3 regions of the Neobittarella massiliensis (ex Bilen et al. 2018) genome follow, and region 1 is predicted to be linked to each of the others. Evidence: a T-box and tRNA genes for the amino acid it is inferred to sense, from the RefSeq annotation. Region 1 holds a T-box; the other regions hold tRNA genes.
The links. The T-box of region 1 lies ahead of aspS (aspartate--tRNA ligase). A T-box ahead of a tRNA ligase gene usually reads a tRNA of that ligase, here a tRNA-Asp.
Positions count from the first base shown of each region.

Region 2: it has a tRNA-Asp gene. The T-box ahead of aspS (aspartate--tRNA ligase) is inferred to sense a tRNA for this amino acid. The anticodon was not compared.
Region 3: it has a tRNA-Asp gene. The T-box ahead of aspS (aspartate--tRNA ligase) is inferred to sense a tRNA for this amino acid. The anticodon was not compared.

Region 1 covers NZ_JACOGI010000001.1:1,891,458-1,894,720, forward strand. The annotation lists gene aspS (aspartate--tRNA ligase) at 1-1,823, opposite strand, end outside; T-box leader at 1,991-2,257, opposite strand; gene H8K20_RS08605 (acyltransferase family protein) at 2,415-3,263, opposite strand, start outside.
Region 2 covers NZ_JACOGI010000001.1:1,118,780-1,122,042, forward strand. The annotation lists gene H8K20_RS05155 (hypothetical protein) at 1-381, opposite strand, end outside; gene H8K20_RS05160 (CarD family transcriptional regulator) at 378-893, opposite strand; tRNA gene H8K20_RS05165 (tRNA-Gly) at 1,241-1,316, opposite strand; tRNA gene H8K20_RS05170 (tRNA-Cys) at 1,321-1,394, opposite strand; tRNA gene H8K20_RS05175 (tRNA-Gly) at 1,453-1,528, opposite strand; tRNA gene H8K20_RS05180 (tRNA-Phe) at 1,541-1,616, opposite strand; tRNA gene H8K20_RS05185 (tRNA-Asp) at 1,622-1,698, opposite strand; tRNA gene H8K20_RS05190 (tRNA-Val) at 1,704-1,779, opposite strand; gene H8K20_RS05195 (hypothetical protein) at 2,066-2,266, shown strand; gene H8K20_RS05200 (helicase C-terminal domain-containing protein) at 2,342-3,263, opposite strand, start outside.
Region 3 covers NZ_JACOGI010000001.1:1,127,252-1,130,514, forward strand. The annotation lists gene H8K20_RS05225 (VOC family protein) at 1-329, opposite strand, end outside; gene H8K20_RS14190 (methylated-DNA--[protein]-cysteine S-methyltransferase) at 526-1,074, opposite strand; tRNA gene H8K20_RS05235 (tRNA-Gly) at 1,228-1,303, opposite strand; tRNA gene H8K20_RS05240 (tRNA-Phe) at 1,308-1,383, opposite strand; tRNA gene H8K20_RS05245 (tRNA-Asp) at 1,389-1,465, opposite strand; gene hslO (Hsp33 family molecular chaperone HslO) at 1,543-2,418, opposite strand; gene H8K20_RS05255 (class I SAM-dependent methyltransferase) at 2,421-3,167, opposite strand; gene H8K20_RS05260 (YerC/YecD family TrpR-related protein) at 3,178-3,263, opposite strand, start outside.

The DNA.
Region 1 (3,263 bases):
ACGGCGTCTACGTCTACCGCCGGGGCTGCCGGCGGCTGAGCGCCGCCGGCAGTGGGGCGGCCACCTTCCAGGTGCAGGGCGGCGAGCTGGGCGGCATCGACCCGGCCCGGCGCGCCGGTGAGCGGACAGGCGGCGTCTTTGGATTTGGGGAAGGCGATGACATCGCGCAGTGAGCCGGCCCCCAGCAGCAGCATGGCCAGCCGGTCGAGGCCAAAGGCAAAACCGCCGTGGGGCGGGGCACCGTAGTGGAAGGCCTCGACGAAAAAGCCGAAGCGCTGCTCGATCTGCTGCTGGGTGAAACCCAGCGCGGTGAACATCTGCCGCTGGATGTCGGGGCGGTGGATGCGCATGGAGCCGCTGCCCAGCTCGACGCCGTTGAGCACCACGTCGTAGGCCTGGGCCCGTACCCTGCCGGGATCGCTTTGCAGATAGGGCAGATCTTGCTCGCAGGGCATCGTAAACGGGTGGTGGGTAGAGACCCAGCGCTTTTCCTCGGCGGAGTACTCGAACTGGGGAAAGTCGGTGACCAGCAAAAAGCGGTATTCGCCGGGGCGGCGCAGACCGAGCATATCGGCGACAGCCAGGCGCAGTGTGCCCAGTGTGCGGCGGACGGTGGCCAGATCGTCGGCACAAAAGAGGATGAAATCGCCGTTTTGGGCACCGGTAGCGGCGGTGATCGCGGCGATCTCCTCTGCAGTGAGGTACTTGGTGAGGATGGAGTAGACCTGGCCATCGGGGCGCAGGGAGATCCAGGCCATACCGCCGGCGCCACAGCGGCGGGCGGTGGTGGTGAGGCGGTCGATCTGAGTGCGGGTAAAGGCGTCGCCGCCGGGGACACAGATGGCCCGCACCACCCCGCCGCCGTCGCACACCCGGCGAAAGACCGAGAAGTGGCATTGGGCGGCGATGGCGGTGATATCGGTGATGGGCAGGCCAAAGCGGAGATCGGGTTTATCGCTGCCGTAGAGGTCCATCGCCTGCTGCCAGGTGAGACGGGGAAAAGGACTTTCGACCCGGATGCCGGTCACCTCTTGCACCACAGTTTTAAACAGGTCTTCGAGATGGGCGAGGATATCTTCCTGATCGACGAAGGAGAGCTCCATATCTACCTGGGTGAATTCGGGCTGACGGTCGGCCCGCAGGTCCTCATCGCGAAAACAGCGGGCTACCTGGTAGTAGCGGTCGAGGCCCCCCACCATGAGCAGCTGTTTAAACAGTTGCGGCGATTGGGGCAGCGCATAGAAATCGCCGGGGTGAACCCGGCTGGGGACCAGGTAGTCGCGTGCGCCTTCGGGGGTGCTTTTGGTGAGGATGGGCGTCTCGACCTGCCAAAAGCCGTGGGCGTCGAGGTAGTTCTCGGTGGCGCGCTGCAGCTGGTGGCGAAAGCGCAGGTTGTGCTGCAGCTGCGGCCGCCGCAGATCGAGGTAGCGATAGCGCAGCCGCAGATCCTCCCGCACCGAGCCGGCCTGTTCAATAAAAAAGGGCGGCGTGGCGGCGGTGGAGAGCAGCTCCAACCGGGTGGCGCGCAACTCGATGGTACCGGTGGGCAGCTTGGGGTTGTAGGTCTCGGGGTCGCGGATACAGATGGGGCCCTGTACGGCGAGTACCGACTCGTTTTTCAGGTGCTCGGCCACGGCGAACTCGGCGGCCGAGAGATCGCGGCGGTCAAACACCACCTGTAGCAGGCCGGTGCGGTCGCGCAGGTCGATAAAGATGACGCCGCCCATGTCGCGGCGCGTTTGGACCCAGCCGCAGGCGGTGACTGTTTGGCCCACCAGGTCCTCGGTAAGGGAGCCACCGTAGTGGCTGCGTTTTAGTTTCACTGTCTCTTCACGCCTTTCTCTTTGGTGCTTGCCATACAAAGCGCCGGGGCGGCGGGAGATGATGGGCGGTGACGGGGCTGCCGCGCCGGGCGCCGCGCCCGTAACAGACTGCTGGGGGCCGGAGATCGCGGGGCGAACAAAAAAAGCCCGCCGACCCAAACAGATCTGTTTGGGACGACGAGCCCGTGTGCTCACCGCGGTACCACCCAATGTGGCAGCCCCATGAGAAGCTGCCCCCTTATCCGGCACGGGCGCCATTTTTGAGGGCCGATGCCTGTTGGCTGTAACGCGCCAAACGCGGTCAAGTCTACTCGCTCTCGCTTTCGGTTGACAGCTCCGGGATGTTCTTCGGCCAGAAATCCGCGCTGCGATCGCACCCCCCGCAGCTCTCTGTGGCTACCATTCTGGCTTACTCTTCCCATCGTTACTTTTGTATGGTAAAGATATTTATTTGGCGCCGGAGGTATGCTCCGGCTATGGGTCATATGATAAGCTTACGCGGGACATTTGTCAATATACAGAGAAAAGTTTGGCAAAAATAGACGGCGGCGCGCCCGGCGGTAGGGAGGTGTGTCGTGAAGAAAGCACAGATTATGCAGGGCGAGCGGCGCGAAAACGGCGGAGCAGATAGTTTTCTGCCCTGAACCACAGATACCCCACCAGACAGTTTAGGAGCAGCGCCGCGGGGAGGACACGGTAGTTGCCCACCCGGTTGCACAGCCAGATCTGCTTTTGGACCAGCGCCTGCAGCGGGCCGTAAAAGAGCATTTGGGATAAAAATATGTGGTACGACGCCTGACCGATTTCGCACAGGGGCCTAAAAACACGGTGGTGGCGCGCCAGGAACGACTCGTGCTGCAGTGCCCACCACACCACGGCAAACGCCAGCAAAGCGACCGGCAGCGACCTGGAGGTCCAGCGGTAAAAGAGCCTGGGGCTGTAGCCGAGATACCCAGTGGCCCCCAGAAAGAGCAGCCCGACAGCGGCGGCGAGATGCGGGAGATAGCTGGCGCGCAGCCGCTTCTCATACATGTATAGAGCCATGCCCAGCAGCACGAACGGCAGGTGGCGAAAGCCCAGGATGCGGTAGAGGGCATCGTCGATATAGGTGCGGGCAAACACCTCGTAGAGCACTGCCAGCCCCAGCCCCGAAACGGTGGCGACCAGCGGCATCTTTTTTATAGAGACATAGAGCAGCGGCGCACACAACAGCACCTGCAAAAAGGCCAATGGGTAATAGCTGCCGGGACCCCATCCGCCGTAAAAGACTGTGCTGTATAAAACGCTGCGGGCAGAGACTTTTAGGGCGTGTACATCGAGCCCACCCGTTAAAAAGAGGAGCAGCACCTCGGCCGCCAGGCAGATACAGTAGGGCAGCAGTACACGGGTCAGTTTTTTACCCAGAACGGATCTGTCAAAGTGTTTTAAAAAGCCGCTGAT
Region 2 (3,263 bases), 770 kb from region 1:
CAGATAGCTCTTGGCCCGCTGACTGTAAGCCTCTTCGTAGGGCTGGGCACAGTGGTCTTTGCCCCGCAGATAAGCGGTCTTGATGACCCGGACCCACTCCAGCTCATCGAAAGCATCCATGGCCTGCTGGTAAAATTCGCGCCGTACCTTGTTGCTGGGGGCCTGTATCGTGCGCACTGAACCGATGCGCTCCACCGCCTCTTGCAGTACGGCATCAGGAGCCATCGCCCGGGCGATCTCGCTGTTTGACACAGACGCGCGCTGCTGGCTGTGGCAGGCTTTGAGCTCTGATCTTTGCCCGCTGCGGCCAGTGACCTGCCAGACGCCGTCACGATCCCGCAGCAGCACATAACTGCCGTCGGCAAAGATATGTTCGCTCACTGTATCTTGTCCTCTACCTCGATCTGCTCGACGATGAGCGGCAGCACCTGCTGGGGTTTGATCTTGAGCACGTGGGCGAACTCCTCGTACAGCATGCGCTCGGCCTCTTTCATGAAGTGCTCGTCGGAGGCGTGCAGCTTGCGGCCCTTTTGCTGCTGCAGCTGCTGGTGGGTATACAGCGTTTTGATGAGCTGTACCAGCTGCACCCGGTCGCCGCCGGCCAGAATGGTACGGTAGGCCTCGCGCCGCTGATTTTCGTCCTCGATCCAGATATTCTCTTTGTCGGGCATAGAGCGTATGAGCGCGTAGATCTCTTCTGCCGAGAGGATACGCCGCATTTTATCGCACAATTTTTGGTTGGCCGCCGGCACGAAGATCGTAGATTTCTCGTCGTAGACCGGCCGCAGTACATAGTATTCCTCTTTGTTGCCGCACAGATCCATCACGCTGATCTCGGCGATGCGGCACACGCCTTGGGCGCCATATAACACCGTATCGTTTTGCTGAAACATTTACCCCTCAGTCCTCTCTGAACGCCCGGCAGAACAGAGCACTGTTCTGCTACAAAAAAACGCACAGCCCACTGGCAAGACCGGCACTCGCGCCGTCTTATCAGCAAACCGCACATTGTGTGTAGCTATATTATAACATTTTGACGCGGGAATTGTCATAGGCATTTTCCCCAAACATAAGCTATGAAGCAGGTTTATCCGCCCTAAAAGCGCTTGTCCGGCCGGTTTTGGGGGACACTTTTGCCGCCGGGGCCAAAAAAGCTATTTTTTAGAGGGAGCAGGCAAACGGTAGACAGGGAATATATAAAGATAAAAAAGCACCTGTCGTAACCGACAAGTGCTTTTTTTGGAGCGGGTTACGAGGCTCGAACTCGCTACCTCCACCTTGGCAAGGTGGCGCTCTACCAGATGAGCTAAACCCGCATATTGGAGGCGCCACCCAGAATTGAACTGGGGATAAAGGTTTTGCAGACCTCTGCCTTACCGCTTGGCTATGGCGCCTTATACACCGATCGAACGACCGGTTTACAATGAGACAAGTGCTTTGCACCCGTTTTACTGGAGCGGGTTACGAGGCTCGAACTCGCTACCTCCACCTTGGCAAGGTGGCGCTCTACCAGATGAGCTAAACCCGCACAATAAAACTCTGGTGCCTCCGGACGGAATCGAACCATCGACACGAGGATTTTCAGTCCTCTGCTCTACCGACTGAGCTACAGAGGCATAATTGGCGACCCGAAAGGGGCTCGAACCCTCGACCTCTAGCGTGACAGGCTAGCGTTCTAACCAACTGAACTATCGGGCCACAAATGGTGGGAACAACAGGGCTCGAACCTGTGACCCCCTGCTTGTAAGGCAGATGCTCTCCCAGCTGAGCTATGCTCCCGTTGTGTCGCTTTGTCTCCCCAGCGACGAGATTTATTGTACTATACCGGTGGTAGAAAGTCAACACTTTTTTTACATTTTCTTTCTGTAATTCCACCAGCTATTTCCTGTTATTTGATGATACCGCACGAGGAAGCCAAAAACCACTGGCCGGCCGATATTAAAAATATGCGGCGAATCTGCCGCCAGGCGCAAGACCGGCCGATTTTTGCCTACACTATATATGTGGGGCGCAACGGCCACCTTTTTAAAGCGGCAATATTATTTTACCGAAAGGCGGCGATCGTATGCAAGACAAAAATATCCTCTCGGACCTGCCCATGGGATTTGGGATGGCTCTGGCACAAAATGTACCCGCTATGGAGCACTTTTCTGCCCTGCCGGCAGCAGCGCAACAGCGGATCATCGACGGCACCCATCAGGTGACCTCGAAAAAAGAGATGGCACGCTATGTACAGCAGCTGGCCGACGGCGAGACCGGCCGGTAGGCGCAAAAAAGAGCGGTCGTTCGCGCAGTGGAAAGATAGGTGCGGGCCGCTCTTTTTACATAACATCTGCCGCCGTCACCCACCGCTCTGGTTGCCGCCGACAGCCGGCTGCTGCCAAAAAGCCTGTACGGCGCCGGATATGGCCTCTACTGAATCGGTGCGGGCAAAACCCTGCCAGTGGGCCGGAAAGAGCATCTGGTAACGGGGCGACAAAAAGCGGTCGTCGATGAGCAGCACCACTCCGCGGTCGCGCTCGTCGCGAATGACCCGACCGGCGGCTTGCAGCACCTTGTTCATGCCCGGAAACTGATAGGCAAAAGCGAAGCCCTGACGGTTTTTTTGATCGTAGTAGTCGCGCATGGCGTCGAGCTCCGTGCTCAGCTGGGGCAGGCCCACCCCCACGATCACAGTGCCGATGAGCCGATCGCCCACCAGGTCGATCCCCTCCCCGAACACGCCCCCCAGCACACAAAAACCGACCAGCGTGTCGCCGCCGCTGTCGAAGCGCCGCAAGAACGCTGTTCGGGCCTCCTCATCCATGCCCGGCTGCTGGCACAGCTGCGGGATATGGGGGTACTGGGCGCCAAACAGGTTGCTGACCTGCTGCAGATAGCTGTAGGAGGGGAAATAGGCCATATAATGCCCCGGCCGGCCCTCGGCCACGGCGGCGATACAGTCGGCCACGGCCGGGGCGCTCTGTTGGCGATGCTGGTAGCGGGTACTGAGGGCCCCGTTTACCAGCAGACACAGATTTTTGCGGGGAAACGGCGATGGCAGCTGGTATTTTTTGGATTGCTCATCGGCGCCCAGCACCTGGGCGTAAAAGCTGAGCGGTGAGAAAGTGGCCGAAAAGAGCACCGCCGCCCGCCCCTTTTTCATGGCCTGCTGCAATAAGTGGGCGGGATCGAGACACAGCTGCTGTACCACCACTTCACTGCCGAAGGCGCGCACCAGCAGGATGTAGCGCTCGTCGAACAGTGAGGCGGTGCGCAGGTAG
Region 3 (3,263 bases), 760 kb from region 1:
AGGTGGACGGCAAAACCGCCGATATCCAGGTCTGTGTAAACCAGATAGAGCCGTCCGCTCTCGCCGTAGCGGGCGTTAGACAGGTCAAAAGTTACCCCTTTGGCGGTCAGCTCGGCCATGGCTGCCGAAATATCGGCCACGGCGATGCCGATATGGCCGTTTTGACCGCGGCCGTCTTGGTGCATGATCTCGATCTGGTCGCCGGCAAAATGCGAGACGGGCAGCCGGCACGGCGCAAAGCCAAACAGAGTCTTGAACACGCCGGCCATCTGCTCTGCCTTTTGGCTGCTGCCGGCGTTGATCCCGATATGATCTACTCGGTACTCCACGGTATATAGCCTCCCTTTGTAAAACCGGCGACTGAGTATTTCAGCGGCCGGGCAGTCATCTTTACCCAGTATACCACAGATTGCCCGGTAGTATGAACGGCAGTTGGCAGCAGCTAGCAGCAGTGGACGACCGTGGCGTTGCCATTATAAAACTCAGCTTGTATACAGGGTCCAAGCGGTGCGAAATTCCGCGTTTTCACTTTTGCAACCACTCCTGCTCCACTGCTGTCAGCTGGTCCCAGCGCTGGCGACAGACGGCATCAAATCCACCCCAGGAGCCGCCGTGCAGTACCGCCTGCTCCATATCCAAAAGAGCCTGTTTCATGGGTAAACCACCGGCGTAGCCGCGCAGATCGCCGGCTGTGCCCACCAGCCGGTGGCAGGGAACGATGAGCGAGACGGGATTTTGGCCGTTGGCCGCGCCCACCGCCCGGGGCGACCTACTGCCGATCATCTGGGCCACCTGCGCATAGGTATACCGCCTGCCGTAGGGGATGGCTGCCACCGTTTGCCAGACCTTTTTTTGAAAGTGGGTGCCCTCTAACAGGATGGGGACCGAAAAGTTGTAACGGCGGCCGGCCAGATAATCGGCCACCTGCTCTACCGCCTGCTGTATCAGCGGCGTACAGGCCGGCTGAGCGCCGTTAAAGCAGGTATTGGGACGCAGATAGAGCCCGCAGATGGCCCCGTCTTTTTCTAAAAACCACAGCGGACCGGCGACGCTGCGGTATCGATAGATGTACACGATGACTTTCTCTCCCCTCTTTAAAGCGCTGCAAAATACCGCGTGCCGCTTGGGACGGCGCAGACAGTGGCATCAGCTGAATTTGAGCGGACTTTGGCGGGCCGCCTTTTGACATGAAAAAAGCACGGTGCAAAACTGCACCGTGCTTTTACCTGGAGCGGGTTACGAGGCTCGAACTCGCTACCTCCACCTTGGCAAGGTGGCGCTCTACCAGATGAGCTAAACCCGCATCCTGGTGCCTCCGGACGGAATCGAACCATCGACACGAGGATTTTCAGTCCTCTGCTCTACCGACTGAGCTACAGAGGCGTAATTGGCGACCCGAAAGGGGCTCGAACCCTCGACCTCTAGCGTGACAGGCTAGCGTTCTAACCAACTGAACTATCGGGCCACATCTTCGCCCTGGGCGCCCCGCGACTGCGTTCTTCCCAGCGACGAATGTTATTATACAATACTCGTTTTTGCTTGTCAACACTGTTTTTGCAGTTTTTCGATTTCTTTTGCGGTAAATCGATATTTCTTGTCGCAGAAGTGACAGGCCACCTCGGTATCTTCACCTTTGGCGGCCATATCTGCCAGCTCGTCGCGGCCCAGGCTGATGAGCATCTGCTCCACCCGCGAGCGGCTGCAGTTACAGCGGTAATCGACTGGGAACTCGTCCAGGATATTGGGGGCAAACCCAGCCAGCACGCGGTCGATGATCTGTTCGAGCGCGAGGCCGCTGTCTAACATGTTGGTCATGGAGGGCAGGCCTTTGATATTCTCCTCCAGGCGGGAGATCTCGTCCTCGGTGGCGCCGGGCAACAGCTGTACCAAAAAGCCGCCGGCTACCTTGACGGTGAGATTGGGATTGACCAGCACCCCCAGCGCGCAGACGGTGGGTATCTGCTCGCTGGCGGCAAAGTAGGCGGTGATATCCTCGGCCACCTCGCCGGACACCAGCGGCACACTGCCCACGTAGGGGTCTTTCATGCCCACGTCTTTGATGACGTGCAGCAGGCCGTTTTGGCCCACGGCACCGCCTACATCCAGCTTGCCGTAGCGGTTGAGCGGCAGCTCTACCACCGGGTTTTGCACATAGCCGCGCACGCTGCCCCGGTCGTCGGACACGGCAATCACCGAGCCAGCCGGGCCGTCGCCTTTGAGGCGCAGCGTGAGGCTGGACTCCTCCCCCTTTAAAGAGCAGCCCATCATTGAGGCGGCGGTGAGCAGGCGGCCCAAGGCCGCAGTGACTACCGCCGAGGTCTTATGTATCTGCTCGGCCCTGGCGGCGATATCGGTGGTGTCGGCGGCGGTGATGACCACGCCCCCATTTTCGCTGATGGCACGCAAGATCCTGCCCATCGTCATCTCTCCTTACTGGCAATATATACGGCCCGCTGGCTGTCTTTTTGCAGCGGCTGGTCGCGGTACCCGCCACACACCTGCAAGACGCGCATACCGGCGGCGGCCAGAGCGCTCTCGAGCTGCTGGGGGGTGAAGTAGTACTGGGTGAACGACTCGTCATAGCGGGCAAACGACCCGCCCTGGCGGTCGAAAAAAGTGAGGTCTACATCGGTGGTGTTGTCCTCGGGGTAAAAGGTGTTCTGCCAGCCGCAGTAGGTGTCGCCCAGATCGTAGATATAGGCGTTGTCGCCCAGCACCTGGCTGTGCTTATAGTAGGTGTTGCAGTCGAACAAAAAGACGCCGCCGGGCTCTAAAAACAGGCCGATACGGGCAAAAGCCTGCCGCAGCGACTGCTCGCCGGTGAGGTGATTGACCGTATCGAGGGTGCAGATCGCGGCGCGCACGGTGCCGTAGAGGTCGAGCTCCTCCAGCGGCTGGTTCAAAAGGAGCAGCTGCACCCCGGCCTGCTGGGCGCGCTCACGGGCCTTTTGCAGCATCTCGGGCGAGATATCGGTGCCGATGACATCGAAGCCCATTTGGGCGCACAAAACAGACAGGCCGCCTGTTCCGCAGCCTGCATCCAGCAGTATCCCGCCTGAGATACCGTTTTGTTTGAGTTTTTCTGCGATGAAAGCCGCCATGGACGCCCGGTCGACATCGTCGGTAAAGGCGTCGTAAAAGGCGGCAAAATTGCCGTAATAACTCATTTTAAAAGCCCTAATCCTGTGCGTTCTCCTGCTCGCGGTCGAGCAGTTTGTCGTACCCGCCGCAGCCGTAGAGCAGCGAGCGGTTGACCCGGCTGA